2 regions of the Limosilactobacillus allomucosae genome follow, and region 2 is predicted to be linked to the other one. Evidence: predicted binding sites of a transcription regulator. Region 2 holds the regulator's gene; the other holds the start of a gene.
What was found. The regulator Rex, encoded in region 2, represses fermentation and respiration genes when NADH is low (regulators of the CRP and FNR family bind a similar motif). The targets are predictions, from matches to a motif close to TTGTGAANTANTTCACAA.

Region 1: the regulator Rex is predicted to act here: its motif matches at 4,732-4,749, upstream of ABC765_RS09105 ((S)-acetoin forming diacetyl reductase).

What each region holds. Positions count from the first base shown of each region.
Region 1 covers NZ_CP154878.1:1,960,677-1,975,682, reverse strand. The annotation lists gene ABC765_RS09125 (ABC transporter ATP-binding protein) at 493-1,398, shown strand; gene ABC765_RS09120 (ABC transporter permease) at 1,391-2,629, shown strand; gene ABC765_RS09115 (prolyl-tRNA synthetase associated domain-containing protein) at 2,771-3,268, shown strand; gene ABC765_RS09110 (hypothetical protein) at 3,625-4,311, shown strand; gene ABC765_RS09105 ((S)-acetoin forming diacetyl reductase) at 4,769-5,539, shown strand; gene ABC765_RS09100 (methylated-DNA--[protein]-cysteine S-methyltransferase) at 5,973-6,476, opposite strand; gene asnB (asparagine synthase B) at 6,748-8,334, shown strand; gene ABC765_RS09090 (TetR/AcrR family transcriptional regulator) at 8,510-9,073, opposite strand; gene ABC765_RS09085 (chloride channel protein) at 9,186-10,427, shown strand; gene ABC765_RS09080 (MFS transporter) at 11,314-12,753, opposite strand; gene ABC765_RS09075 (HesB/YadR/YfhF family protein) at 13,378-13,737, opposite strand; gene ABC765_RS09070 (glutamate--cysteine ligase) at 14,057-15,006, shown strand, end outside.
Region 2 covers NZ_CP154878.1:339,773-354,778, reverse strand. The annotation lists gene ABC765_RS01585 (APC family permease) at 1-817, opposite strand, end outside; gene ABC765_RS01580 (APC family permease) at 934-2,535, opposite strand; gene groL (chaperonin GroEL) at 2,673-4,295, opposite strand; gene groES (co-chaperone GroES) at 4,345-4,629, opposite strand; gene ABC765_RS01565 (redox-sensing transcriptional repressor Rex) at 4,863-5,510, opposite strand; gene ABC765_RS01560 (ABC-F family ATP-binding cassette domain-containing protein) at 5,849-7,777, shown strand; gene ABC765_RS01555 (ketopantoate reductase family protein) at 7,841-8,803, opposite strand; gene ABC765_RS01550 (CHY zinc finger protein) at 8,928-9,224, opposite strand; gene ABC765_RS01545 (biotin--[acetyl-CoA-carboxylase] ligase) at 9,224-10,210, opposite strand; gene ABC765_RS01540 (biotin transporter BioY) at 10,226-10,777, opposite strand; gene ABC765_RS01535 (pyridoxal phosphate-dependent aminotransferase) at 10,886-12,073, opposite strand; gene ABC765_RS01530 (pyruvate carboxylase) at 12,115-15,006, opposite strand, start outside.

The DNA.
Region 1 (15,006 bases), 740 kb from region 2:
AAGTCGGTGTGGTCCAATCAACCTCTAAATATACATCTTTACCTACTATTTCAATAAAAGGCGTCATAAGTAGGTAAAGTTAGGCTGAACAAATATGCAACTACCTACTTTTGGCGCCAAATCAACCAATAGTAGGTACTTTTGGCGCCCTTAGCCTCTGCAATCCGTTTTTCTTTCACAAAGCCAAGCCGTTTATCAGGCAGATGACGCAACTAAATACATTTGCTGGCTTACGACTTAATGTAGCAGTCTCGATGCTGCCGAGAAATCGGTCAGGATAATATAATTGCCCCCAATCAAGCGAGTTGGTACCTGGGAGGATTTTATCAGAGTTTTCAAAAGTGATTGAATATATTTAGATTATGAATTTATTAAACGTAATGATTAACTTATCCACGATATATGCAAATTTTTAATCGTTTATTGAAAGCACGTTAATTATCAACATACAATAATCTGACGTGAAGATTTTCATTTGGAGTGATGTTAGTATTGTTAAAAGTAGATAACGTAACGAAAAGGTTTGGTCAGCTTACGGCTGTAGAAAAACTTAGCTTTAGTGTTAATCGAGGAGAAGTTTTGGGAATCGTTGGACAGAACGGCGCTGGAAAATCAACGACCTTTAAGATGATTCTGAACTTCTTAGTACCAGATCAAGGAAAGATTACAATCGATAACCGCAAACTTGATGAGAAGATTTTGAATAAGATTGGCTTTTTACCAGAAGAACGCGGACTGTACCTCAATCTAAGCATTAAGGAACAAGTATTATATTTTGCCAGACTGCATGCTTATAGCGGTAGAAAAGCTGAACGGGAATTGCCATTTTGGATGAATGCGTTAGCGGTAAAAGGAAATGAAGAAACTTTAATTAAAGACCTGTCAAAGGGAAACCAGCAAAAGGTTCAATTAATTGCGGCTTTGATTCATCATCCGCAGTTGGTGATTTTAGATGAACCTTTTTCAGGATTAGATCCGGTCAATATCAGTTTATTGATTGAAATAGTAAAAAAACTTAAACAAGACGGCACGGCAGTAATTTTTTCTTCGCATAATATGAAAAATGTCAGTGAGGTTTCAGATAAAATTTTGATGCTGGTAGATGGGAAAAAGCGTCTTTATGGGCCAATCAATGAAATCAGAGCAACGTTTGGCAGAAACAAAGCGTATCTTGAAGGAGTCTTTAATGATATAGCAATTGAGCAGATCACAGGCGTTGAAAAAATAGTTGATGATTATCCTGGTAAGATTATTACATTTGACTCGGAACGGCATGCACGAGATGTGATTAAACTTGCTAAGCAATGGGATTCATTACAAGGATATCGTTTGTTGCCACCAACACTGGATGATATTTTTTGCATGATAACTGAAAGTGAGGTGGCTAGACATGGGTAAGATTTTGACAATTGCCAAAATGGTATTGAAAAAACGCCTATTGTCACCTGCCTATTATTGGATGATTCTTACGCCAGTAACAGTATTCTTGATAGGGATTGGTTTTGTTGGATTAATGCATCGGCAAAATAATAACAGCAGACCGATTATTGCGGTTGTTGCCAATAGCGATATAAAGAAGGCAATTGAATCTGAAAAGTCTGATGCCTATCAAGTCAATAGAAAAGTCGATGTCACAGATGATAAGCGTCTCAAATCTTATCTAACAGATGGTGTTTTAGATGGAATTTTATACGTCAGCGATGATTTCTCAAAAATAACCTATCGCTATAATGCTGATTCAAATAAGTCATTACCGATTGAGGCACTTGAGAAAAATCTTAATGGCTTAAGTTCTCAATTCGTGGCTTCAAGTTATGGACTAAATATTAAGCAGTGGTCGGAAATTGTTAAGCAGCCTACGATTAAACAACAGGCCATTAATAAAAAAGAAGCAGTTAAATTAAAGAATAGTAACGCTGCTCAAAATCTTGGAGAGGTAATTGTGATGCTCGCCTTTGTTTTATTGGTGAGCTATATCAACATTACTGGAACCGAACTCGGAATAGAAAAGAGCAATCACTTAATTGAAGGAATTCTGGCGGCGGTTCCTGCTCGAAAGCATTTTGCCGGTAAGATGCTTGGAATTGGTTTTCTGATTACATTGCAGCTGCTGATCTATTTGGTGATTGGTGGCCTGGTATGTCTAGTTGCTAAACAGACTGATTTGATGACCTGGTTCGATCCGGTTAAATATTTTGGTCATGTTGATGCAGAATATTTAGTAATTGTCGTCCTATTGACGTTGCTATCAATTATACTTTATATATTTTTGGCTGCTATCTTTGCGTCATTTGTATCCAAAAGTGAGGATATCTCACAAGCAGTCTCAATTGTTGGCACTATCATGATGGTACCTTACTTGTTAAGCTTTTTGGCGCAGGAGAATCCTAATACTGGCGTGATCCGGTTTCTATCATACATGCCGTTTATGAGTCAGGGAATTATGCCGGTTAGATTAGCTCGTGCAGCTGTTTCTTATCAAGCGGGATGGATTACAGTTTTATTCGCATTGTCTGGGGCAATTATTATGTATTTTTGGGCAGAGCGTCTCTATGTGAAAAATGCTTTTTCATATAGTTCAGATTCTCCACTAAAAACTCTTTTCAATCGCATCCTAAAAAACAACTAGTCAATTGCCATCCTGGTTTTGATTAAAACTACCAAAATCGGCAATAAAAACTGGCAATTTTGAGAAAATAAAAATTCTGACTCTTGAAAGCGATAAGCTGCCTTATAATCAATGCTAAAACTCAAAAGGCGATGAATTGATATGGAAGAAAACGAAAAGAAAATTCAGAACGTGTTAGCCAAGCTGGATGAAAAGCAGATCAACTATGAAATGCAGCGGCATCCGGCAGTTGATCGCATTGACCAGATTGCGGATTTGAATCTGATTCATCCAGAAACGGCGGCCAAAAATCTTTTCCTGCGCGATGATAAGCACCAACACTATTACTTGGTGTCGATCATGCCGCAAAAGCGCGTGGATCTGAAAGCCTTTCGTAAAGAAATCGGAGCGCGGCATCTGAGTTTTGCCTCAGCTGAAGACATGGAGAAATATTTGGCTTTACGTCCAGGATCAGTAACGCCGATGGGAGCGCTGAATGATACTGAGCATCAAGTGCAGGTTTACTTAGACCAAGATTTTCAAGGCGGCTTGATTGGGGTTCATGCCAATGCCAATACGGCGACCGTCTGGCTGGATGCGGACGTCTTGAGCTCATTTTTAACCGAGTATGGCTGTCGGGTCGCTTATGCTGCCATCTAAAAATGCAAACTAGTCAAGAAGCATCATGGCTGAGTCTGGTATGAATCAAATAGCGTCTGCGGCAAGCTGGCTTTTGGCATCTAGATTTAGCAATGATAAGATGGTCGGCATTGTTCAACGGTTCGGCTTGGTATGCTTGGTCTTATGCAAATAACCAGCTTTAGTGCGGTAATCTGAGACATTACGATTAAACATGACGTGGATGAACATAGCGGCTTGACAGTTACTGTCAATTATTTACCGAAATGTCAGACAGCTAAACGTGATAGCGATCATCAGTTTAAGAGATTAGGGGATTTTTTGCTTGAATTACGGTATCATTAGACTAAAGCCTTTTACGAAAGAAGGTTGTCGTTATGCCGCATAAAGCTGCTGATCCAGAAATCATTAAAGTTCTGCTGAAACAAGAAATCATCCGTTTGGGTATTCAAAATAATCCTAGCCGCACTGTTTATCAAGATCGCTATCATCGTGGCGAGGCGCCTTCGCCAAACAGTGCCATGCAGATCACCAAAATGTCTTGGAGCGATTTGATGCATGACCTGGGATTTAGTTATGATGCCAAGAAAAACATTGCGCAAAATGGTAAAAAGGGAGCCAGCAAGCATCTAGGTACCAAGCAGTCCATTCGTTTGGCAGACCCGCAGACATGTGAGCAGGTCGTAAATGGGGCCTTAGAACTTATGCGTCGCGAAAAGCTCTATAATGTAAAGGATTTTCGTCTGCGCTGCCGACCGGTTCTGGGCGTCAGCTACGATTCGCTGATGCGCTATGGCTTTTCTTTTGAGGAACTCAAGAAACGCTATGCTGCCAAATACGGTGAAAGCATTCGTAAAACCAGTCGTTGGAGCCGGTATTCCAATGCCGATCTGACGTTTTTGGTAATCGACTATATGAAGGCGCACGAACTGAATGGACTTCATCAATACTCGACTTATCTAAACCTGCATAATGATGCCATGCCCGCGACGGAAACCTTAAAAAAGCGTCTGCAGCTGTCTTATTCTGAGTTGAATCGACTTTTAAAGATTCTGCTGCAGTAGCGCTGCCTGATATAAATTGCGGATACTTTGCATCGGCTGCGTAAATCGTAAATCTGTTCAGCAATCCTCATGTTGATGAATCATGAGGATTGTTTTTATTTTTAAGCGCGAATATCTGAATAAAAAACTTGCCAAAACAAAACCGCAACTTGAAATTCTGCGATTGCAACGGCTTAATAACAACTTTTATGAAAATCAACTTGTCTGCAAAATAGTTCACGAATTTCAACAAGGTGAAAATCTAAAATAGCAAACGATTGCACAACTGCTGACTGTTCCGTTGTAAACAGACTTAGCTGGGGAAACTTTGCTCATGATTTAACTTTTTTGTTGGTTGAGCCAAAAATCGTTTTCATTGTGTTTACATTAGTGAAATTAATTTACTTTTTGATGATGTTCGTTTAGAATTATCTCAACAATTTGATAGTTAATTCACAATCTTTAGGAGGCAATAGTTATGGCAAAAGTTGCATTAATTACCGGTGCAGGTCAAGGAATTGGTAAGGCAATCGCTGAACGTTTGGCTAAAGATGGTTTTTCAGTCGTCGTTGTTGCTCGCCACATGGACGCACTGCAAAAAGTAGTTGAAGGCATCAAGGCAAATGGCGGTGAAGCTTTTGCCGTTACGGCCGATGTTGCCAAGCGCGATGAAGTCTTTGCTGCCGTTGACCAAGCCGTTGAACACTACGGCGACTTCAATGTTATGGTTAACAATGCCGGGGTTGCTCCAACGACGCCAATTGACACCGTAACGCCTGAAGATCTGCAAAATGTTTACAGCATCAACGTTGGTGGTACGATCTGGGGCGTTCAGGCTGCTCATGCCGCATTTAAGAAGCTTGGCCACCCAGGCAAGATCATCAACGCTACTTCCCAAGCCGGGGTCGTTGGTAACCCTAACCTGACCGTATACTCCAGCTCCAAGTTTGCCATTCGTGGGATCACGCAGGTTACGGCTCGTGAACTGGCTGAAGAAGGCACGACGGTTAACGCATACGCACCTGGGATCGTGAAGACGCCAATGATGATGGACATTGCTCACCAAGTCGGCAAGAATGCAGGCAAGAGCGATGAATGGGGCATGCAGACGTTTGCTAAGGACATCGCGCTGAAACGCCTGTCTGAACCTGAAGACGTTGCTAATGCCGTTGCCTTCCTGGCTGGTCCAGATTCTGACTACATTACTGGTCAAACTCTGGAAGTCGATGGCGGGATGCAGTTCCACTAAAATAAGTTCATAAAAAAGATCTCATCGTAAGTTTCGGTGAGATCTTTTTTATTTAGCGCGGTTTCGGCATTGGACTGCAAGGCGCATCTTTGATTAAGAATTTTGGCGATTATGGTCGTTTGCGATCGTTTCTTGGCGTTAGGCGATTGTGACTGCCTTAATTATTGATTCATTGCTTTGGTCTGCATTGCTCCCTTTCTTGTTGATTTATTAATTGCCGTCTTTTCTACAGATTCATAACCTTGGCCTAAGTTACTTATGCAAATCCATTAATCGCAGCCTTTCTTGTTGATTCGTGCTTTGGTTTGCAATCAATGTGGCGCTGCTATTTGCCATTAATGTTTCGTCGCGATTGTCACTGCTATTTGCCATTAATGTTTCGTCGCGATTGTCACCGCTATTTGCAATCAATGTCTCGTTGCGATTGGCGCTGCTATTTGCAATCAACGCCTTCCAACTGCAGCAGAGCCAACTTGCGTGCGGTGCCGGCAGCATAGCCAGTCAGGCGACCGTCACTGCCAATAACGCGATGGCAGGGTACCAAAATCAGGATCGGGTTGTGGGCAACGGCGCCACCGACTGCCCGCGCGGCTCCTTTTGAAATACTTTGATCAGGCGCGGCTTTTTGTCCCAGTTCCTGATAGGTGATGGTGCTGCCAGCGGGGACTTTCTGCAATGCATTTAGAATGCGCTGCCGATAGGGGGTAGTTTCTAAGGCCAGCGGAATGGTATGCGGGTCGGGATCCTGTTTTGCGAAATACTGATCGAGCCAGGCTGTTGTGCGTTTAATGATGGAATTTTCACCAACGGCAATTTCGTCTAATGCGTAGTCGGCACCAAAGTATTTTTGGTCGTTGAACCAGAGACCATGCAAGGCGGCGTCATCAGCCAGCATAGTCATGGTACCTAATGGGGAATGATATTCGTGTTTCAGCATTTTTGCGTGTTCCTTTCAAAATCAGTAGCGGCAGCCATAAATTTATGGATATTTATAAATATTTGTTGAAAACGGTTTTAACGTCAATTAATTAGAAAAAGCAATATCAGACTTAATAATCTTTAACAATCAGTACGGCAAAAACAATTAAATAATAAGTACCAGCGAGTTTAGAATACCTTCTTCTTAAAATTAAAAGTTTATTAAAAACAAACTGTGCGATATACTATATTTTAATATTTAATGTTTTAAGAGGAAAGAGGAGAACAAGATGTGTGGATTTTTAGCCGCTGGTTCCAGTGAGTTTGCACCCAAGGCTTTTGCGGATGCCTTGGCTAAGCTGAACGATCGTGGACCTGATATGACCCGGACGATTTCAATGGATGACAAGGTCTTTGGCTTTAATCGCCTGGCCATCATGGACCTGTCTGAGCGGGGGATGCAGCCTTTCGTAAGTGGTGACTGCATCTTGGTCTGCAATGGCGAAATATACAACTATTATGCATTGGAAAAGAACTTGGCCCCAGAGTATGAGTTTGTCAGCAACAGTGACTGCGAAGTCTTGATTCCACTCTATAAGAAATATGGCCTGGATACAATGTGCAAGATGCTGGACGCGGAATTTGCCTTTGTCTTATACGACCAAACCACTAAGCGCGTTGTTGCCGCCCGCGACCCAGTTGGCATTCGACCAATGTTTTATGGTTATACCAAAGGCGAGCATAAGATGTCATTTGCCTCAACTGCCAAGGCGCTGATGGATCTTTGCGATGAGATCTATCCATTCCCGCCAGGCTACTACTATGATGGTGAAAAGTTCGTCTGTTACCATGACGCTACGACGGTTCAGAAGATGCGGACCGACGATTTTGCCACGGCAGCCAGCACACTGCGCGAAAAATTGGTTGAAGCCGTTCGCAAGCGCCTAAACTCTGATGCGCCTGTTGGCTACCTGCTGTCTGGTGGCCTGGACTCATCCTTGGTCTGCTCGATTGCTACTAAGCTTTTGGGCAAGCCGATTCGGACCTTTGCAATTGGGATGGACCGCAACCCGATCGATCTCAAGTACGCGCGTGAGGTTGCCGACTATCTGGGAACTGACCATACCGAATTTATCATGACGCGAGAAGACGTGCTCAACGCTTTGCATGAGGTTATCTACCAGTTGGAAACCTGGGACATTACGACGATTCGGGCCTCAATCGGGATGTACCTGCTTTGCAAGAACATTCATGAAAACACTGATTTGAAGGTAATCTTGACTGGTGAATGTTCTGATGAGCTGTTTGGCTACAAGTACACGGACTTTGCTCCCAACGCGGAAGAATTCCAAAAAGAATCATTGAAACGGGTGCACGAGCTGTACATGTATGATGTTTTGCGGGCTGACCGCTGCATTTCCTCCAACTCTTTGGAAGGCCGGGTACCATTTGCGGACCTGGACTTTGTCGAATATGCGCTGTCAACTGATCCAGAACTGAAGATGAACCACTATCACAAGGGCAAGTATCTGCTGCGGCAAGCATTTGCTGGACAGGGATATCTGCCAGACGACATCATCATGCGGGAAAAGGCGGCCTTTAGCGATGCGGTTGGTCACTCATTGGTTGATGACTTGAAGGACTATGCCGAAACGCTCTACACTGATGAAGACGTGGCCAACGCCAAGGAAAAGTATCCATACTGCACGCCATTTACCAAAGAGTCGCTGCTGTATCGCGATATTTTTGAGGAATATTTCCCGGGAAAAGCAAAATGGATCAAGGACTTCTGGATGCCAAACAAGGAATGGGAGAACTGTGACGTTGACGATCCAAGCGCACGGGTCCTCAAAAACTATGGTGCCAGTGGTGAATAAAGCAGATTGCCGTAATAGATAAAAGCGTCATCTCAGACGGGGCTTGTCATAACAGCCTTGCATCTTGAGGTGGCGCTTTTAGCTTGCGATTAAGATTCTGATTGGCCTGGCTTGTAAAATTTGACTGTTGAAGCAGGGGGATTCTTCCACCGATTAGGCTTCAGCAGCGGAATGGCTAGGACTTAATTGAAGAATTGGGCTTCTCGCCAAAAGTGATGTCGTTAAACAGCAGCCGCATCTCTGCCGGTATGAAATCAGTGACTTTGGCCGCCAGCTGTTGAGGACTTGTCTGCATCTCCTCGTCAAACCAGGTCAGCAACCCATTATAGATGCCGCCAATATGGTAGGCCGCCTGCCAGCGCTCGACGTTTTCAAACTGCTGAAAGCTCTGTTTAAGAACTGGCAGCAGCTGAATGCTCAAGCCGGCATGATGAAGGATGAGGATATCGTTTTGGCGCTGTTTGAGCTCATTGAAAAGAAACTCCAGATAGGCTTGATAGGTCAGTGGTGCACTGGCGGCAAAATGCTGACGATGTTTGGCCAGTAATCTTGCGTAGTAGTATTGGGCCAGCTGCTGTTTGCTGGAAAAGTGGCGATAGTAGGTTGAGCGATTAACCCCGGCTTTTTCAGTAAGTTGGCTGATCGTAATCTGGTCGAATTCATGGTCTTTTAGTAGGATCAATAAGGCTTGTGCAAGATAGTCGCACATCATAGCCGACGTCGTATTCTTTCTTCGCATTAAGCGACAAAACTCCCTTCATGTTGCAGATACTGGTAATCAATTGAATTAAGCAACAAATGTCTCTAAAATGATTCTTGCTTAAAATTTTTGAAAAGTCAATGGTGAACAAATGAAAGCAAAAACGGGACTGTTTCTATACGCGCTGGTGCTGAGCGGCTGCATTGCCATGGTAGCATTTGCCTTTCTTTTTACTGAAAATGGACTTTGGGAACTGCTTTGGCAAGAGATACCACGTCATTTGCACGATGCTCGTTACTATCGCGAACTATTGATCATAATCGGTACATGCCTACTGCTGATCGTAAAAAAGCATTGGGGCAACGTGCCGCATAACGCGCACAGTGTCATGGGCGAGCTGCGGCAGACGCACACGGTCGACTACACGCAGGCCTGGCGCAATATGGTGGCATCGCTGGTCGTTTTAGCGTTTGGGGCTGGCGTGGGGCCGGAAGCAACGCTGGTGGGGATTGTCATCTCTTATTCGATCTGGGAAGCCGACAAGCTGCGTTGGGTAACCAAAAATCAAGCTGCATTTCAAAACGCGCCTTTGAAACAGAAGCTAATCATGCTTTGCTGTCCATACCGCTACCTGCTGTCTGGCAAGGAGGAAAATCATCTGCAGCAAGTCGTCAAGCATAAGAAACTGTTTGATGGATTGCTGATTGTCAATGGGGTGGCACTGTTTTGGCTGATGGTGCAGCTGACCGATCAGCCAAGCTTTATCACCAAGGTTGGTGCTAGTCATTGGCAGGTCCATGAGCTTTGGCTGATGCCGGTTTTGATGGCGTATGGCTGGCTGTTTGGCAAAATATATCGCTGGCTGACTCAGCACCTGCAGGATTGGCTGACGCGGTTCTGGCAGCCAGGGCTAAGCGCGCGGGTCGTGATGGCGGCAGCCGTAATGGCGTTTGTTGCCTGGTATTTCCCGCAGCTGTTATTTTCTGGCCAGCATTCTCTGCATTGGGCCGTTAGTCTGGGGCTGCGGGAATCAACATTGATGCTGCTGGGGCTGGCCGCTTTAAAGCTGTTCTTTTTGGACGTCTGTTTATGGGGCAGCTGGACGGGTGGTAATATCTTCCCGATTGTTTTTGCCGCGCTGCTGAATGGTTTCGCGATTGCCCAGCTGCTGCCAGCAAACGACACTACCTTGATCGTAATGCTGGTGGGGATTTCTTCTGGGATCAGCTTGCTGGGCAATATCTGGCTGGCCGGGATCTTCATGATGCTATTCTTCCCAACGAATCTATGGCCGGTCGCCATTTTGCTCATGCTGATTTGGCTGGCTGGACAACGACTCATGAAACGATTTGTCAAAGATAAGCCGATTAGTGCAGACAAGTCGGGTAACTGACGATATTGTCATTGATTTGCCAAGCATTCGAAATGGAATTGACCGCTGTCAGTATCATTGAACGCTGATCGTCAAACCTGTGCTTGGCCGATGCTCACAGCAACAAGAAAGCAGTTCGCTGATAGTTCAACATGCTTGAGCAATGGTGGTAATGATTGAACTAGTTTAGCATTGGCAACAGCCAGCAGTCGATTTAGGCCAGCTAATGATTGCCGCGACTGACTCATTGATGATAAGTGCCTTACTCAGTGGTCATGGCAGTTGAGAGCAAACTGAACAGTTATAATGACCCCATTTGGCACGTATTATGCAAAAAATCCTGCATAAAACATATGATAAAAAAATCATTACCTACTTTTCTTAAAAAACGCTGTATAAGTAGGTAAAAATCAATGTATATCGAGTTAGGGGTCCCTAACATTACCTACTATTTGATAAAAATCGCCTAATAGTAGGTAATTCACAAAGTCGGTCTGGCCCAATCGCCCCGTAAATATACAACATTACCTACTATTTCGACAAAAGGCGTCAGAAGTAGGTAAAGTCAGGCAGACCGCGTATGCAGCTACCTACTTTCCGCGAAAAATCAAGGAATAGTAGGTAATTTCCGACCATCAGCTGTTCACGAGCAGTTTTCCTTCACAAATTCAGCGATTTCGTGATCAAATCAATCCCGATCTGCTGGCTTTTGAACAAACATCATAAACAGTTGCGAACGCTAGACGTCTTAGAAATGACAGTCATAAGTTTGAGGTGTCGATCAACTGTCAGAGTCTTCTGTATCTAGCCAAGTTTTCATTATCAAATTACAAAAAATAGCACTAGCTCAGGCTTTCGATGTCTGAGTCTAGTGCTATTTGCATATGTGAATCCTTATCAATCAAAACTACTGCTTATCTTGGTCAAGCAGCTCGAATGAATGCTTTTCCTTACCGATCTGCTTCCAGATATCAATGATCAAAACGTCCATAATCAAGGCGCCAATGATAAACAAAACATATGAATACTTGGTCCCAATGGCAGTCTGAACGACGGTGCTTTGGTGAGGCATTTGCGCAGCAGTGATTGCTAGAATCGTGGAGACACAGGCGGTTCCGATTGAGCCGGCATACTGCTGCAGTGTACTGAACAAGGCATTGCCATCACCAACCAGCTGCGGTTTTAGATGCTGCAGTCCATAGGTCATGACATTGTTGAATAAGAAGCCGAAACCGACCATGTAGACCGCGTAAAAGATCGTCAGCGACCACATTGAGAGATGGCTGCTAAATGCATACATCAAGATCACGGCCAGGTTGGTAAAAAGCGCGCCAAAGATCAGCGGCTTCTTGATTCCTGATTGATCCAGCAGGCGGCCAGTCAGCGGCAGCAGGACAGCTGAGATCAGTGCCCCGAGCAAGAGCATCAGGCCAGCGACAAAAGAATTCTGGTGCAGCGTTAATTGAGCACAGTTTGGCAAAAGGAACGTCATACCGATTTGAATGAACTGAACCATGAAATACAGCAATAGACATGGCAGATAGATCGGGTCAGCAAAGACATTGGTATTGACCAGCGGATGTTTGCGATGCGAGGTCAGGTAGCCGAACATAATCAAGGCAGCCACTGCGACAATGACGTTTCCGTAAAAGGCTGGTGAGCCAAAGCCGCTGGTACCAACGCTGTTTAGTCCCATTTCCAGGCAGATGAAGCCAATGGCAACCAGCAGATACTGCAAAAACTGGAAACGGACGGCAATTGGGTGATCGATCTGCTGAATGTTGGCAATCCCGATCAGGCCAAAAATGATCCCAATTGGCAGGACGATCCAAAAAATCACGCGCCAGTTGATGAATTGATTAACCAGGCCGCCATAAGTTGGTCCTAAAGAAGGTGCCAGCCCGATTACCATTCCACCCAGGCCGGCGTAGGTTCCCTGCATGGCAAATGGAATCTGCTGCATAATGACGAAAAACAGTAGCGGCATTGCCAGCCCAGTACTGATCCCTTGAATTAAACGGCCTAACAGCAGCATCCATAATTGAGGCGCCAGGGCACAAAGCAGACCGCCAGTGATAAATGCCAGAGTAGATGCAGCAATCAAGCCGCGCAGTTTAAAGCGACGCTGCAGAAAAGCTGCCAGGACAACGGTTAGGGCGACAGTCAGCAGATAGCCGGTCGTGACCCACTGAACGGCATTTAGACTTTGGTGAAAATCACGCATCAAAGTTGGAAACGTAACATTCATTGAGGTTTCAACCAAGACACCGCAAAATGCCAGGCCGGCAATACCAATAATTGACAGATTGGTTTTCTTGGTAACCTGATGTTCGTTCGTTTGCTCCATAAAAATCAAATTCCCCTTTCTCAAATAAAAAAACTGACACTGGGAAGGCAAAAATGCTTTTCCTAGTGTCAGTCTGACTTACGGATATACAAGCGAAAGTTATGTCTTAACTATACCACTTTCGAAAATTTTTCGTAAATTAAAAAATCATGATAATTAGGACTCAAACCGGTCAAATGTCTTGCCCAAGCAGGTTATGAGCGAATGGGACATAACGGCTGACTGGCTTGACAATAACCTCGTAAAGATTTGCTAGACGTGTCGCTAAAACGCGCTGATCGGATCCTAAATGACAAATATCGTGGAACGAATTCAAACAGCCGTTGCCTAGCCGCGTTGGAGACTTCACCTCGGCGTCATTTGTCCGAGGCGGTTTTATCCGTTGCCTAGCCGCGTTGGAGACTTCACCTCGGCGTCATCTGTCTGAGGCGGTTTTATCCGTTGCCTAGCCGCGTTGAGAAGTTTCACCTCGGCGTCATCTGTCCGAGGCGGTTTTATCGTTGCCTAGCCGCGTTGGGAAGCTCCGGACTGTGGGATCTGGATTATCGTTGCCTTCAATCGTTGCCTAGCCGCGTTGGAGACTTCACCTCGGCGTCATCTGTCCGAGGTGGTTTTATCCGTTGACTAAACGCGTTGGGAAGCTCCGGTTGTCGCGTCCAGTCTTGAGCCATCATTCGGCGTAAAGTGCATCAATGGGCCATCAATCTGCGCGTCATAGTCGATTGCGACGTCCAAGCCATTGAAAAACCAATAGTCAAAGGCCTGAATGTAGTAATGAATGCCATCGACGACTTGATCAACGACGGGGTCAACGGGATGATCACAGCGGCCGATGCCTTGTGAAAAACCTTGATGGGCATTGGTTTCACCATAGCCCTTGCCAAACAGTTTGATGCCGTTGCCAGGCTTAAGATGCATTTCGTTTTGAAACCATTCACTGGCTTGCGGGGTCATGGTAATCTTGGTTAATTTCTTTTCAGTCATAAGAAAGCGCCTTCCTTAAAATGTTTGCTTTTAGCCTAACATGATACCAGCAGTTTGTCGCCTGGCTTGCTTGATAAATCGTAAATTTGATTAAAAAGTTGGTTGCTTGGATTTTACAGCAGTAATTTTTAATAACCGACCCCATTTTTTTAAAGTTTTGCTAAAATAAGGTGTTGAAGAAACAACCATCGAGATCTGCATTCCTGAAAAGGCGGCTGATCTTTTTTGATTGCGTGCTGTTTAAGCTCGATTAACCGGCAGCATGTGATCGATGTCTAAGCGATGAACCAGCAAGACATTGGTTGAAGGGGGAAAAACTATGGCTGAAAAGCAAGCCAAACTATTGAAAATGCTGAGTGAGGGATCATTAAACGAGCGGATGTTTAATGCCAGCTTTGGTCTGCGCCTGGAAGAGCACCGGATTTTAACCAATGGCCGGGCCAGTCGCTACGAATATCCCAAGAACCTCAGCTCACGCAAAACCAATCCATATCTTTTGAGCGGCTTTTCCGATAATTTAATGGAATTTACCACGCCAATCGTCAGAGGGAGCAAGGCCACCTGTCAGCAGTTAAAGGTCTTAGAACAGATCGTTGACAGTCAGCTGCATGAAGATGAACGGATCTGGCCATTGAGTCTGGCACCAGCACCAGAGTATCAGCACGATCTGGAATATGTCGGCAACAACTGCTCACAGCCGTGGAACAAGGAATACACCAACTACCTGCGCGAAAAATATGGCATTAAGCGGATGATGCTGGGAGGCGCGCATATTGGCTTTAACCTGGACCAAGAGCTGCTCAACGCCTTGTATGACGAGACTTTTAAGGACGATTTTGCCAGCCAGGCCGATTTTCAAAACGCGGTCTACTTCAAAATGGCCCAGTGCTTCTGTCTATGGCGGTGGCTGTTTACCTATCTATACGGTGCCAGTCCGGTTTCAGAAGCCGTTGAACACGATATGCCAGATCACATCAACCTGCCAGTGCGCAGCTTCCGTAACAGTACTTATGGCTACGATAACCTGCCTGATGAACGCCCCAGCTATGAAAGTCTGGAAATCTTTGTCGACCAGATCTCAAAGTTTTTGGAGGATGGTACTTACTATGGTCCGCAAGAATTCTTTGGTCCGGTTCGGCTGCACGGTAAGCATGATGATGACAGTCTGCGCCAGATCGTTAAGGACGGCATTCAATTCATCAGTTTTCGTTCATTTGATCTGGATCCATTTGCCAAAGGCGGCATTAGTGAAGATACGCTGAACTTTTT
Region 2 (15,006 bases):
AGTAGCTGAAGAACGTAATCCCACCAAAGAAGGCTGCCAGAATCAGACTCATAATTGCTAAAGTATTAGCAGCATTCTTCTTTTTGGGCTCATTAAAGTTAGGTACGGCATTACTAATAGCTTCAACCCCGGTCAATGAGGAAGAACCGGCTGAAAAAGCCCGAATAAACAGGACCGCCGACATCCCGGCAACCGGCGTTCCAAACGAGGCCGTTGCATGATAGGTCAGATGACCAGTCGCAATATTGAAAAAGCCCCAGATGATCATCGCGGTAATCATGATAATAAAGAAGTATACCGGAACCGTTAAGAAATTGGCACTGTCGCTCAATCCCCGCAGATTCAGAATCATAATCGAGAGGACGATAATCACCGAGATCGGTACCGAATACTTATAAAGCTGCGGAACCGCAGAAACAATCGCTTCCGTACCAGAAGTCGTCGAAACCGCAACCGTCAGCATATAGTCAACCAGCAGCGACCCGCCGGCAACCAAGCCACCCGTCCGGCCCCAGTTTTCAGTGGCTACGACATAGGCACCGCCACCACTGGGATAGGCATTGATAATCTGCCGATAGGAAAGCGTAATTGCTACCAGCAGAATCAAAACCAGCGCTGCAATCGGCAATGAGTACCAGATTGCCGCCGCCGACAGCGTTACCAAAACGGTTGTAATCTGTTCAGTACCATAAGCAACGGATGATAAAGCATCCGACGATAACAAGGCCAAAGCTTTAAACTTTGTTAAATGGGCCTGGCCTTCATCCAGCGTCTTCAAGGGCTTGCCAATGAGGACGCGTTTTAAATACCGCCACATATTCTTTTTCTCCTTCACTCTATTAAAATATAAAGTCAACAGTTATTCTACACCACGTAAATGGTTAATACCACCCAGGGCAGATTGATCACGCAACAGTTTTAGAAAATTGTTTTTTACTGATCAACATGAGCATTGACGCGCCGTCCCAATACAAGATCTTCACCTTCAACGCTGCTGTTGATGCCCCACCAGTAAAATACCAGCGAGCACAAAATGATCACGACAAAATCAAACGGATACTGAATCCAGTTCTGACCGCCAAAGCCAGCGCTGCCCAGATAAGACATCACCGAGATAAACAGCAGGTAGCCCAGCAGCCAGCCACAGCCCTTCAGCTGGATCTTCCATGAAGCGTGATGATAGCGAATCTCATAATAAGCATAGATTGGCAGACCCAAACAGATCACAAAAATTACCTCAATCGTCGTTGGCCACATTGCCCAATAGATCGCCAGGCTGGTCAAGACAAACGACAAAGGCGCCATCCATTTTAAAGAACGGGGCTTAAACGGCCGCTTAAGATCGGGTGCAATTCTTCTAAGGGCAACCGCAGCTACCGGTCCAGTCAGATAGGCAATCAAAGTCGAGGCCGAAATGACGCTGGCAAGCGCGCTCCAATTACGGAAAATGCAGACCAAAACCGCTGCCAGAATCAGATTAACGATCATAGCAAAGCGAGGTACCATATAGCGGCGCTGAAGTCGTCCCAGCCAGGCTGGCAAATGATCACCGCGTGCCATTGCCGCCAGCGTTCTGGAAGCATTGGTAACAAAAGCAACCCCGGTGCCAAATGGCGAGACGAACGCATCAATATACAACAGAATCGTCAGCCAATTGATTCCCATTAAGATTGCCAGATCCGCAAATGGCGAGGCAAAATCAATACCATGCCAGCCGTGCGCCGTTAACAGCGATGGCTTAACTGCTCCTACAAAGGTAATCTGCAGCAGAACATATAATACTGCCGTAATCGTCAATGAGATTACGACGCCACGGTAAATGTTTTTTTGTGGATCCTTCATTTCACCACCCAGATTGACAACCGTCTGGAAGGCATCATAAGAAAAAATAATTCCGGCTACCGTAGTCGCTTCAAAAATCGAACGGCTGCCATAAGGCATAAACTCATGGATGCTTTGGCCGAAATTACTAGTGTGAAAACCACTCAGCATTAACACGATGATCGTCAAGGTTGGCATCAGCAGCTTAAAAATCGAGATCAAACCAGTAAAATGCGTCAAGATCTTAACTGACCAGAAATTGATCAGCGTAAAAACGATCATAAACGCAAAGACCACCAGCAGTCCTTGATTGGTAATGCTGCCTTGACTGACAAATCTGAGCGTCCAATTAGCCCAGCTCCATGGCCATGAGCTCATATATTGTACTGAAGCCACCGCTTCGATGGGGATCAGTGTAATCAAGGAGACCCAGTTGGCCCAAGCCGCTATGAAACCTAAAAGCGGGCCATGACTGTACTGAGCGTAGCGACTCATCCCGCCGCTTTCAGGAAACATCGCACCCAGTTCAACGTAATTAAAAGCAATCACCATGATGATGATCGCCCCTAAAATCCAAGAGATGACTGCTGCTGGCCCGGCAATCCTAGCCGCCTCGCCAGCACCAAACAGCCATCCGGATCCGATCAATGAATTCAGAGCCAGTAAAATGACTGATGTTAAAGACATTTTCTGACTAGGCATTTTTGATGACATAAAAATACTCCACTAAATAAAATAGCGTCCATTGGTTTGAATGGACATACCTAACAGAATACCACTAAGCAGTCACTAAACGCAAAAAAGCGCCTCAATAATGTTGAGACGCTTTTTATTCATTGTTTGGCAATGGATTACATCATACCGGCGCCGCCTTGAGGAGCAGCTGGCTGATCATTCTTTGGTTCTGGCTTATCAGCAACAACGGCTTCAGTAGTCAAAAGCATTGCTGATACCGAAGCAGCGTTTTGCAGTGCCGAGCGCGTAACCTTGGTAGGGTCAACGATGCCGGCCGCAACCATGTCTTCATACTTGTCAATGGCAGCGTTGTAGCCGATGCCTGGCTTTTCGCTCTTCAAACGGTTAACGATGATTGAGCCTTCAACACCAGCGTTTTCAGCGATTTGACGAACTGGGGCCTCCAATGCCTTCTTAACGATGTTGACACCCGTTGCTTCATCGTCGCTTTCGGTTTCAACGTTTTCCAAGGCAGGAATTACGTTGATCAAAGCAGTACCACCACCAGGTACGAAGCCTTCTTGAACGGCAGCCCGCGTAGCGTTTAAAGCATCTTCAACGCGGTACTTCTTTTCCTTGAGTTCCGTTTCAGTAGCAGCACCGACCTTGATTACGGCAACCCCGCCAGACAGCTTGGCCAGACGTTCCTGCAGCTTTTCTTTGTCGAATTCAGAAGTCGTGTTGGCAATTGCCTGCTTGATCTGTTCAACTCGTTCAGCAATTGCATCCTTAGCACCGTTGCCGTCAACGATCGTCGTGTTGTCCTTGGTTACGGTAACCTTGTTGGCAGAACCAAGTTGAGCAATCGTAGCATCCTTTAAGCTCATGCCCAGGTCATCAGAGATTACGGTACCACCAGTCAAAATGGCGATATCCTGCAATTGAGCCTTACGACGATCGCCAAAGCCTGGCGCCTTAACCGCGCAAACGTTGAACGTCCCGCGAATCTTGTTCAATACCAAGGTTGGCAGAGCTTCACCGGTAATGTCGTCAGCAATGATCAAAAGCGAGCGGCCTTCTTGAACAACAGCCTGCAGCAATGGCAGAATGTCTTGAATGTTGCCAATCTTCTTGTCAGTGATCAGAATGTATGGATTGTCCAGATCAGATTCCATCTTGTCCGTGTCGGTTACCATGTATTGAGACATGTAGCCGCGGTCAAAGCTCATCCCTTCAACCACGTCAACCGTCGTGTCAACGCCACGGCTGTCTTCAATCGTGATTACGCCATCGTGGCCAACCTTTTCCATGGCATCGGCAATCAGTTCACCGACTTCAGGGTTGGCAGCAGAGATGGAGGCAATTTGCGCAATGTCATCCTTGCTTTGCACTTCATGACTCATCTTGTGCAGTTCTTCAACGGCAGCCTTGGTAGCCTTGTCGATACCGCGACGAATGCCAACTGGGTTAGCACCGGCAGCAACGTTCTTCATCCCAGCGTTAACGATGGCTTGCGTCAAAACGGTTGCCGTCGTCGTACCGTCACCGGCGTTGTCGTTGGTCTTGGAAGCAACTTCAGAAACAAGCTTGGCGCCCATGTTTTCAAAGTGGTCTTCCAATTCAATGTTCTTGGCGATCGTAACCCCATCGTTAGTAATCGTAGGCGCGCCATAGCTTTGTTCCAAAACAACATTGCGACCCTTAGGACCGATCGTCGTCTTAACCGTGTTGGCCAGCTTGTCTACCCCACGCAGCATTGCCTTGCGTGCATCTTCAGAAAACTTAATTTCTTTTGCCATTTTAGATTTTCACCTCATTAATATTGATCGAATGCGAAAACAAGTCTATTTAGTCAACGATGGCAACCAGGTCTTTTTCACGAACGACCAGGTACTTTTCACCATTGTATTCGACTTCATTGCCTGCGTACTTGTCAAACAGGACGCGGTCGCCTTCCTTAACGGCTGGAGCAACTTTTTGACCATTGTCCAGGTAACGGCCTTCGCCGACTGCTACAACCGTACCCGTCGTTGGCTTATCCTTGGCATTGTTAGCCAGGACAATTCCGCCAACCGTCTTTTCTTCAGCTTGTTCCGCTTTAAGAACAACGCGATCTCCTAATGGTTTTAACACGTTAATCCCTCCATCAATCATCATTAATAATTCAGATATTCTTTTTAGCACTCTTATCACCCAAGTGCTAATTACATGATCTACTATATCATGATCTTGCTAAAATGCAACAATTATTTTGACCAATTTTGACTATTATTTTATAGAAATCGCTTTAGTTGCCATTCTAACGGCATTTTGACTTTTTGACTTTTTATCAAAAAACGCATGACGATTGCTCGCCATGCGTTGAGTTATTTTTGACTGTCTTTAGTATTGTTATTTTCAATAAAGTAGATCAGAGTCTGCAGTTCATTGGTCAGGTCAATATTTTGTACCTGAACGTCTTTTGGCACTGACAGACGAACCGGCGTAAAGTTCAAGATACCATGAACTCCGGCTTCGACCAGCTCATCAGTAACAGCCTGCGACTTTTCGCCAGGCACCGTTAAAATAACGACATCAATCTGCTGTTCTTGCAGCTGCTTTTTCATCTCGCCAACCGGGTAGACAGGAATCCCACTCTTAACGGTATTTGCTAAGGCTGGTTTAGGATCAAAAGCCGCGCTGATTCGCAGATTGGTGCTTTGGTGGAAATTGTAGTTCATCAAGGCGCTGCCCAGACTGCCGACCCCAACCAAAGCCACACTGGTCAGCTTATCTTGATTCAAGATACCCTTGAAAAAGTTCAAAAGCTTTTCCACATCATAGCCATAGCCGCGCTTGCCCAATTCGCCAAAATAGGAAAAGTCGCGTCGAATCGTTGCCGAATCAACTTTAACCGCCTCTGATAATTCAGTCGATGAGACGCGCCGTTTATTGGCATTAAGCAAAACGTTCAGATACCGATAGTAGACCGGCAACCGCTTAGCCGTGGCACGGGGAATTTTACGCGTTGCCATTAATAGATTCCTCCAATTCAGATTCTAGTTTGTGAAAATTATTCCTTAATCATTTTAACAACTCCGCTAAAGTTTGTGAACTATTTTCCAAGAAAAGAATCGATTTTTATTTAAACATGTTCTCTATTATGCTACAGGCTTCACTGCATGTCCATTAATGATTTGTGAAATCCATGTCATCAGCTGATCATGGATGTTTTGACAATGACAAGTGATTTTTTGCGACATTAATTCAAAATTTAACATTACTAATCAGTCCTGTTCTCCAGCTCGCGACCTGGTCTGATCTTGTGCTACAATCTTAACTGACTATCTACTTTAAAAAATGAGGTTGAATTATGCTGCTATTGCAAACCAATAATGTTGAACGTCGCTTTGGCAGCGATGTTTTGTTTCATAATATGAATATGCAGATTCAAGAACATGGCCGAACTGCATTGGTCGGACGCAACGGTGCGGGCAAAACGACCTTCTTGAAAATCATTGCCGGTTTAACTGAACCTGACGAAGGCACGGTTACTCACGCCCGCGACCTGACGATTGGCTACCTGGCTCAGAATCAAGGACTTGACAGCCAAAACTCAATCTGGACCGAATTAGACAGCGTCTTTGCTCCTTTACACGAAATGGAAAGACAGCTGCATGAACTGGAGAATCAACTGGGGACACTGACGCCTAAAGCTACGGACTACCAAGACGTTTTAGCAAGCTATGACCGTTTATCCGAGCAGTTCAAAAAACAGGGCGGCTATGAATATGCGTCTCGCATGCGAGGAGTACTGCACGGTTTTGGTTTTGATGAAGCAATGTATGATACTTCAGTCAATGCGCTTTCTGGCGGTCAAAAAACCAAGCTGGCCCTGGCAAAGATTCTGCTGCAGTCACCCAACCTTTTGATCCTAGACGAACCAACCAATCATTTGGACATGGGCGTCTTAAGCTGGCTGGAAGACTATCTTAAAAGCTATCAGGGCGCACTTTTGATTGTCTCTCACGACCGCTACTTCTTAGATCGCGTAGTCACCGACGTTTACGATCTTGACAATCATACGCTGATCCACTATACCGGCAACTATACGCAGTTCGTAACCCATAAGCGTGAACGGCTGCAGGCTGAATGGAAGCATTATGAGCAGCAGCAAAAAGAAATTGCCAAGCTGGAGGATTTTGTCAATCGCAACATCGTAAGAGCTTCAACTACCAAACGTGCCCAGGCTCGCCGCAAGCAGCTGGAAAAAATGGATCGCTTGGAGCGGCCGACTACCGATGATTCCTCGATTCATTTTCAATTCCACAGTGACCACGCTTCGGGCAACGAGGTCTTGGATGTCGATGAACTCAATATCGGCTATCAAGATCAAAAGCTGGCTGGCCCATTGTCGTTTAAGGTTCGCAAAGGTCAGCGCGTCGGTATTATCGGTCCAAACGGAATTGGCAAATCAACGCTTTTAAAGACGCTTTTGAAAAAGATTCCTAAACTTAGCGGGACGATCAAATTCGGCGCTAATCTGGAAATCGGCTACTACGACCAGGAACAGCAGCAGTTGCATCCTGAAAAGACCGTTTTAGAAGAAGTCTGGGACGACCATCCTGAAGTTTCCGAAAAAGACATTCGCTCGCTTCTGGGCAGTTTTCTATTTGTTGGCGATGACGTCTACAAACCGGTCAGCGCGCTTTCAGGTGGGGAAAAGGCACGTCTGGAGCTGACCAAGCTTTCATTTATGCCAATCAACTTTTTGATCCTGGATGAGCCAACCAACCACTTGGACATTGACAGCCGCGAAGTCTTGGAAACAGCCATTAACGAATTTGATGGGACGGTTCTGTTTATCTCGCACGACCGCTACTTCTTAAACCAGGTCGCTACCGATATCCTATATATGACGGCTCATAACATGACGCATTATGAAGGAAACTACGACGACTATCTGACCCAACAGGCAAAACTGGAGCAGCAGACACAGCCAGCAGCCAAAGTCAAACAGTCAACCGGTCAGCTTTCCTATCAGCAAAGCAAAGAAACTCAGCGTGCCCGACGCAAGCTGCAGCGGCAGGTCGATCAATTAGAAAATCAGATGGGGGAACTGGAGACCAAGCAGGCCGCGATCGAAGCTGAGATGGCCAAGCCTGAAATCGCCGTCGACATCGCTCAGCTGACCGATCTGCAAAAAAAGCTGGATGCCTTAAAAGCCCAAAGCGAAGACGTTGAGCTGCAATGGACTGAAGCCGCCGAAGCCCTGGAGATATTTGATCAAGAAAATCAATAAGCATATACGCTGCCGATCAACATAAATAAAGACCGCTGGACCAGATTTGATCCAGCGGTCTTTTTATTGACGGAACTTACGCGTATTTTCCGCCAAATGAACCAAGCCGCGCAGAAAGTCATGCGTCGTGGCTTCATAGTCGTACTTTTTGCCTAATTCGTAAATGTAGCCATTGATGTAGTCGACTTCGGTATTTCGACCATTATGCATATCCTGATACATTGAAGGATAGTGCAGTGGATTGCCGACGCGGCTGACGTATTCAACCGTCTTCCATTCGGTCTCACGATCATTGAGCAGCTTGATGCCAGCTCGTTCAGTCACGTCATAGGCTTCATTAATCAATTGTTTGCTCAGCCGTTCAGCACCAGGATAATCGATAAACTGACCCATCTGAATCTCAAACAGCGTACAGATCGTATTGACAACCGAGTTAAAGACAACCTTGGTCATCAAAGTTCCCAAGAAGTTGGTCGTCAAAGTCGGATTCAGATTGGCAGCCTTAAAGTCGGCAATGATCTCATGCGTGCGCTCATCCGGCTTTTCCGTTTCGTTGGCAACATTGATTGATCCAGCACCTGGCTTGCCAATAAAATCAACGTCGCCAGCCTTGTTTAGCACAGTCCCGATCAGACAGGTTCCGGCTAAAACATGCTCTTTGGGAAAATACTTGTTTAGTTTTTCAACGTGACCCATCCCATTCATGCCTGAAAAAACGTACTGCTTTTCTGGCTTAAAGAAATGGGCCGAGCGCTCTAAGAGGTCCTGCAGCGTCATCTGCTTGGCAAAAACGATAAAAACGTCTGGCTCGCCTTGATACTCTTCTGGTGAATAAATATTGACCGGAACCAGATGCCGATTTTCATGGTCACGGGAAACATAGACCCCACCTTGTTTTTTGATGGTTTCAACTTCGGGTGCCCAGTTGTCGACAAAATCAACCTGCGCACCCGCATTTTCCTGCAGCAGCACCCCAAAGCGCAATCCCATCGCACCTGCACCTAAAACCGTATATCGCAGCGTCATCTCAATCACTGATCCTTTCCTAAAACTTAATTAAAACATGTCATTGGGCCTGATTTATTTCACTTCTTAATCAACGCCTTATATTCTAATCTTATTTTAATTAAAAATCAATGAGAAAAACCTGTTATTTAAAATAGATCCGACAGTGACGATGGCAGCCAGGATTAAAATCATGCCCACAGCGCGGACAGCTTCCCTGCTGATATTGTGCAAACTGCATCAAGCAGCCACAGACACCGCATAAGACTGGCCAGTTGTCTCGCTCACAGGCCATGAAATGATGGTTTTCTAAAGCATCATGACATCGATAGCAGGCATAGTATTTTTGGCAACGACTGCATTTCAAGGCCGCAACGTCAACTGCCAAGTGATAGTGCCGACAGCGGCCAGCCTGATCTAAATCTAAACCGTGAATTTCCATTATGACGTCATCCCTGGCAGATCAACCTTGGTCACCTCGCCGCTGATAAACGACTTTTTCGTGCCATCTGCCAACTCCAATACCAGGCCGCCTTGATCGTCAATGTCGACGGCTTTGCCAACTGCTTCATCATTGCCGATTTTTAAGACGACTGGCCGATTCAAGACCAACGAATGAGCCCGATACTCTGGCAGGAATTTTCCTGAATCGTATTCACTATAAACGTTCATGATTGCAACCAAAAGCCTGGCAGCCAGCTGATTTCGATCAATGATCTGCCTAGGGGCAATGCTGCCGGCTTTTTGAGCCACTGCCGCCGGAAAATCGACGGTCGATAGATTAATCCCGATTCCTACAATTAATGCTGCCGACGATGCCGATTCCAGTTCCAGCGTTGCCTCAGTCAGAATACCGCAGACTTTGTGACCGTTCATATAGATATCATTAACCCACTTATATGAAAAATCACGATCAGGAAAGGTTTGCTTCAGTACTCGACCAACTGCAACGGCGACTCCGGTTGTTAAAAGGCCAATTTTAGGCAGCGCGCTCATTGGATTATGCGGCAAAACCAAGCTAAAATACAAGCCTGTCTTTTGCGGCGAATAGAACTGGCGGCCGCGTCTGCCATAGCCGGCCGTCTGCTGATCAGCTAAAAACGCGACTGGCTGGCTGGGCTGATGACTGCTGAGATACTGCTTAGCCCAGTTTTGCGTTGAATCAATGCTTGATGCCGTATGAATCTCGCCATTAAATTCATCGCGAGTCTGCATCTTGATTACCGCTGCATCCAAATGATCCGTTCCTAAATATCGATAGCCAAGCGCTCGCTGACTCTCAATCTGGTGTCCTTGCCTGCGCAGGGCAGCGACGCCTTTCCAGATGCTTTCGCGACTGATCTTTAAGCGCTCCGCCAGCTGACTGCCTGAAATCCATTGCTGCTCATTAAGCAAGAAAATTTTAAGCAGCTCATCTTTAGTCCCCATTGCGATTCCTCTTTTCTAGCCAAGATTCAATACTGGTACACGCCGCAGCTGACGAGCAACGGCTACTGCCACGCCGGCTTTGATCAGGTCGCCAGGAATAAATGCCAGATTGGACATCAATGCCGCCGTCAGCTTGATGTGCGACTGCCAGCTGAGCCAAACAGATCCCGTAACATCAATAAACAGCACGCCGGCCAGCACGATCATCAAAAATTCCTGCCACCAATTCCAATGACTGCCAAAACGCTGCCGCAGACTGCTGATCAAAAGCGGTGCAAACAGCCAGGCCAAAAGGTAGCCTCCAGTTGGACCGGCAAAAACGGCAATTCCCCCGCTGCCGCCAGTCAAGAAAGGAAAGCCAACCGCAACTAACAGCAGAAGCAGAGCCACTGAGGTCGTTCCTTCTTTCGGCCCCAGAATCTCACCGGCCATCATGACCCCCATATTCTGCAGTACGATTGGGACCGGAATAAACCCTAGCGGAATACCTGGGATCATGCCTAAAACGATTAAGATTGCCGTCATCAAGGCGGTCTGCGTTAAATGAACAATATTTTGACGTTTCATTTTATTCCTTCTTTCAACTTGTAACCCTTATCTTAAATTTAGGGTTACAAGAATTTTAAAATAAGAGCCCAGCTCAAATTAGAACTGAGCTCATTGGTTATTGATCGATTATTTTTGGTGGTCTGCCATAAAGGCTTGAATTCGTTGAACCGCTTCTTTTAAGACATCCATGCTGGTTGCATAGCTGATCCGTACATGATCATCCATTCCAAAGGCCGCGCCCGGAACGACTGCCACGTGAGCCTCATCGAGCAGCGCGTTGACAAACTCATCAGTCGAGGCAAAACCGGTCAGCTTAACGGCTTCGCTGACGTCAGGGAAGGCATAGAAAGCTCCGGCCGGCTTTACATCCAGCTTAAAGCCTGGAATCTCGTTTAATAACGGATAAAGCGTGTTGATGCGTTCCTCATAGGTAGCGCGCATTTCTTCAACACAGGCCTGATCACCGGTAACAGCTGCCAAAGCGGCATATTGACTGACGGCTGCCATGTTGCCGGCTGCATGACTCAAGAACGTCTTCAGACCCTTGACTACCTGTTCGTCAGCAATGGCATAGCCAACGCGCCAGCCGGTCATCGAGTAGGTCTTAGACATCCCATTAACCAGAATCGTCTGCTTACGGATCGCTGGTGACAGGTCCAGCAGCGAGACAAACTTGGTCCCGTTATAGACCAGCTTGCCATAGATATCGTCAGCAATCACGATAATATCATGCTCAACGGCCCAGTCGCCAATCGCCTGCAATTGTTCGCGCGTGTAGACGGCACCAGATGGATTGTTAGGCGTGTTTAAGATCATGGCCTTCGTCTTAGGCGTTCGCGCGGCTTCTAATTCTTCAGGAACAACGGTCAGGCGACCAGCTGCCGGTTTTACAAAGACTGGCTTGGCACCGGCCAGCTTAACCTGTTCGCCATAGGTTACCCAGTATGGCAAAGGAATCAAGACCTCGTCGCCTTCATCAAACAGTGCTTGTCCCAGGGCGTACAGCGTCATTTTAGCACCATTCATTACTACCACGTTATCCGCCGTGAAGTCTGTGCCATGATCGGCGTTTTCTTTATCGGCGATTGCTTTTCTTAACGGCTCAATGCCGGCTGCCGCGGTGTAAAAATCAACCTTGCCAGACTCAATTGCCTTAATCGCAGCCTGTCCGATGTGCTTAGGCGTATTGAAATCTGGCTGACCGATTGAAAGGTTCAAGACGTCAATGCCTTGCGCCTTCATTGCCTTGGCCTTGCCAGACAAAGCCAGCGTTGCTGAGGGTTGAATGTTGCTTACGCGTTCTGAAATTTCCACTGTTTTAACCTCGCTTTATAAATTAATACTGTCAAGCTGTATTAGCTTAAAGGACTCATTTGAATCAGCAGGTCTTGGCTTTCCATCGTCGAGCCGGCCTTGGCATAGACTTTATCAATCTTACCGTCAAACGAGGCCTTGATCGTTGTTTCCATCTTCATGGCCTCGGTTACGACCAGCGTCTGGCCCTTCTTGACTTCTTGACCGTTTTCGACCATCACGTCAACGACCGTCCCATTAAGCGGCATCCCAATCTGACCTGGATCGTGCGGATCGGCTTTTGGCACGCTGACCTTGGCCGTGGCCGCATGTGTCTGATCCTTGACCGTCAAGACCAGCTGCTGACCGTTTTCGGAGAACAGTAAGTGGCGGTTGCCGTCAACGTCCATGTCAGAAACCGTATTGAGCTCAAGAATCTCCGTACGACCCGGCCGCAGATTGACGTAGATCTTTTCGCCTGGGCGCATTCCTTGATAGAACGTATTCGTGTCCAGGACGCCGATCTTGCCATATTGACGATTGCGCTTGACATAATCAAGATAAACGTCTGGGTACAGTACATAGCTGATGACTTCTTCAGCGGTTGGCTGGCGCTTCAGCTGCTCAGCCAGTTCCTTGGTCATCTGATCAAAGTCAACTGGCTGTGCCAGACTGCCGGGACGAACCGTAATCGCTGGGTGATCCTTTAAGACGACTTTTTGCAGCTGCTTTGGAAAACCGCCATATGGCTGACCAAGATCACCTGCAAAGAAGTTGACTACGGATTCTGGGAAGTCGAGCGTTTCGCCGCGTTCGATAATGTTTTCGGCATTCAGGCCGTTTTGGATCATAAAGATGGCCAGATCGCCGACTACCTTAGAACTTGGCGTAACCTTAACGATATCGCCAAGCAGGGCATTAACTTCACGATACTTGGCCTTAACCTCATCAAAGTCGTCCAGTCCCAGCGACTTAGCCTGCTGCTGCAGGTTGGAGTATTGGCCACCAGGCATCTCCGTTTGATAAATGTCGGTCTGTGGTGACGTAATGCCGTTCATGAAGTCTTGGTAGAGCGGCTTGACCTGTGCCCAGTAGTCATTGATCTTTTCAACCGTTTCAATATCCAGTTCTGGCTGCCGTTCATTACCAGCTAAAGCATAGTAGAAACTGCTCATGCTTGGCTGACTCGTCGTTCCCGAAAGCGCGCTGGAAGCTACGTCAACCACGTCAACGCCGGCTCTGGTAGCCTGAACGTAGGTTGCAACCCCATTGCCAGTCGTGTCATGCGTATGCAGGTGAACCGGTACGTCATACTTGCTCTTCAGTTCGCCAATCAGTTCATAGGCGGCCTGTGGCTTGAGCAGTCCAGCCATATCTTTGATGCCGATGATCTGGGCCCCGGCATCAACCAGCTGACCAGCCAGCGTCTTGTAGTAGTCCAGCGTGTATTTATGCTCGTCTGGGCTGAGCAGGTCGCCCGTATAGCACATCGTCCCTTCAGCAATCTTGCCAGTCTGCCGAACGTATTCAATGCTCTTTTGCATTTGTTCGATCCAGTTCAGGCTGTCAAAGATTCGAAAGACGTCAACGCCATCTTCAGCACTCTTGTCGATGAATTTCTTTAAGACGTTGTCAGGATAGTTCTTGTAGCCAACGGCGTTCGATCCCCGCAACAGCATCTGCAGCATGGTATGCGGCATCTTTTCACGCAGAATCTTCAGCCGCTGCCATGGATCCTCGCCTAAGAAGCGGTAAGCCACGTCAAAGGTTGCCCCGCCCCATACTTCAGCTGAGAAGACGTTTGGCATGGCGTGATCGTAAAGGTCGGCAATCGGCAGCATGTCTTTGGTCCGCATCCGTGTGGCAAACAAACTCTGGTGCGCGTCCCGCATCGTCGTATCAGTGATCAGAACCCGCTTTTGGGCGCTGACCCACTTCATTGCCGCCTCAGCTCCGTCACGATCCAGAATATCCTTGGCATTGACGATTGGCAGTCCATTATGACGCTCAAGGTTGATCTTTGGCGCCTTTAATTCGGCAGCATGAACCTGTTCGCGCGCCTTGACGCCATTAAAGCCGTTAACGGTAACGTCACCAACATAGGTCAGCAGCTGCTTGGCTGCATCCGGTTTTTCATGTTTGAAATCGAACAGCTCTGGCGTCTGATCAATAAACGTCGTATGCGCCTGACCAGCCTCAAAGACTGGATGATGCAAGACGTTGAGCATGAACGGAATGTTGGTCTTAATGCCGCGAATCTGGAACTCATGCAGCACTCGAATCATACGCCGGACTGCTGACTTAAAAGTTCGACCATGAACGCAGGCCTTAACCAGCAGCGAATCAAAGTATGGCGTGATTACAGCCCCGGCATAGGCATTGCCCCCATCAAGCCGTACGCCCATCCCACCAGGTGAACGATAGGTTTCGATGCGGCCAGTATCCGGCATAAAGTTGTTTTCTGGGTCTTCAGTCGTTACCCGGCATTGAATCCCGTAGCCGTTGTACTTCAGCTGATCCTGGGCCGGCAGCTCAAGATCCTGATACAGATCGGCACCATCGGCAATCAGAATCTGCGACTGGACGATGTCGACATCGGTAATCAATTCCGTAACGGTATGCTCAACTTGAATCCGCGGGTTGACCTCAATAAAGTAAAAGTCCTCATCCGTGACCAGGAATTCAACCGTACCGGCATTTTGATAGTGCACGCTTTCCATCAGCTTAACGGCTGCCTGGCAGATTGCCTGGCGTCGTTCTTCGCTTAGGGCCAGACTAGGCGCAAACTCGATCACTTTTTGATTCCGTCGCTGAACCGAGCAGTCACGCTCAAACAGGTGCATAACGTGCCCATGCTGGTCAGCCAGAATCTGCACTTCAATATGCTTAGGGTTCTTCAGATACTTTTCAACGTAAAGCTCATCATCGCCAAATGACTGCTTGGCCTCGCTGCG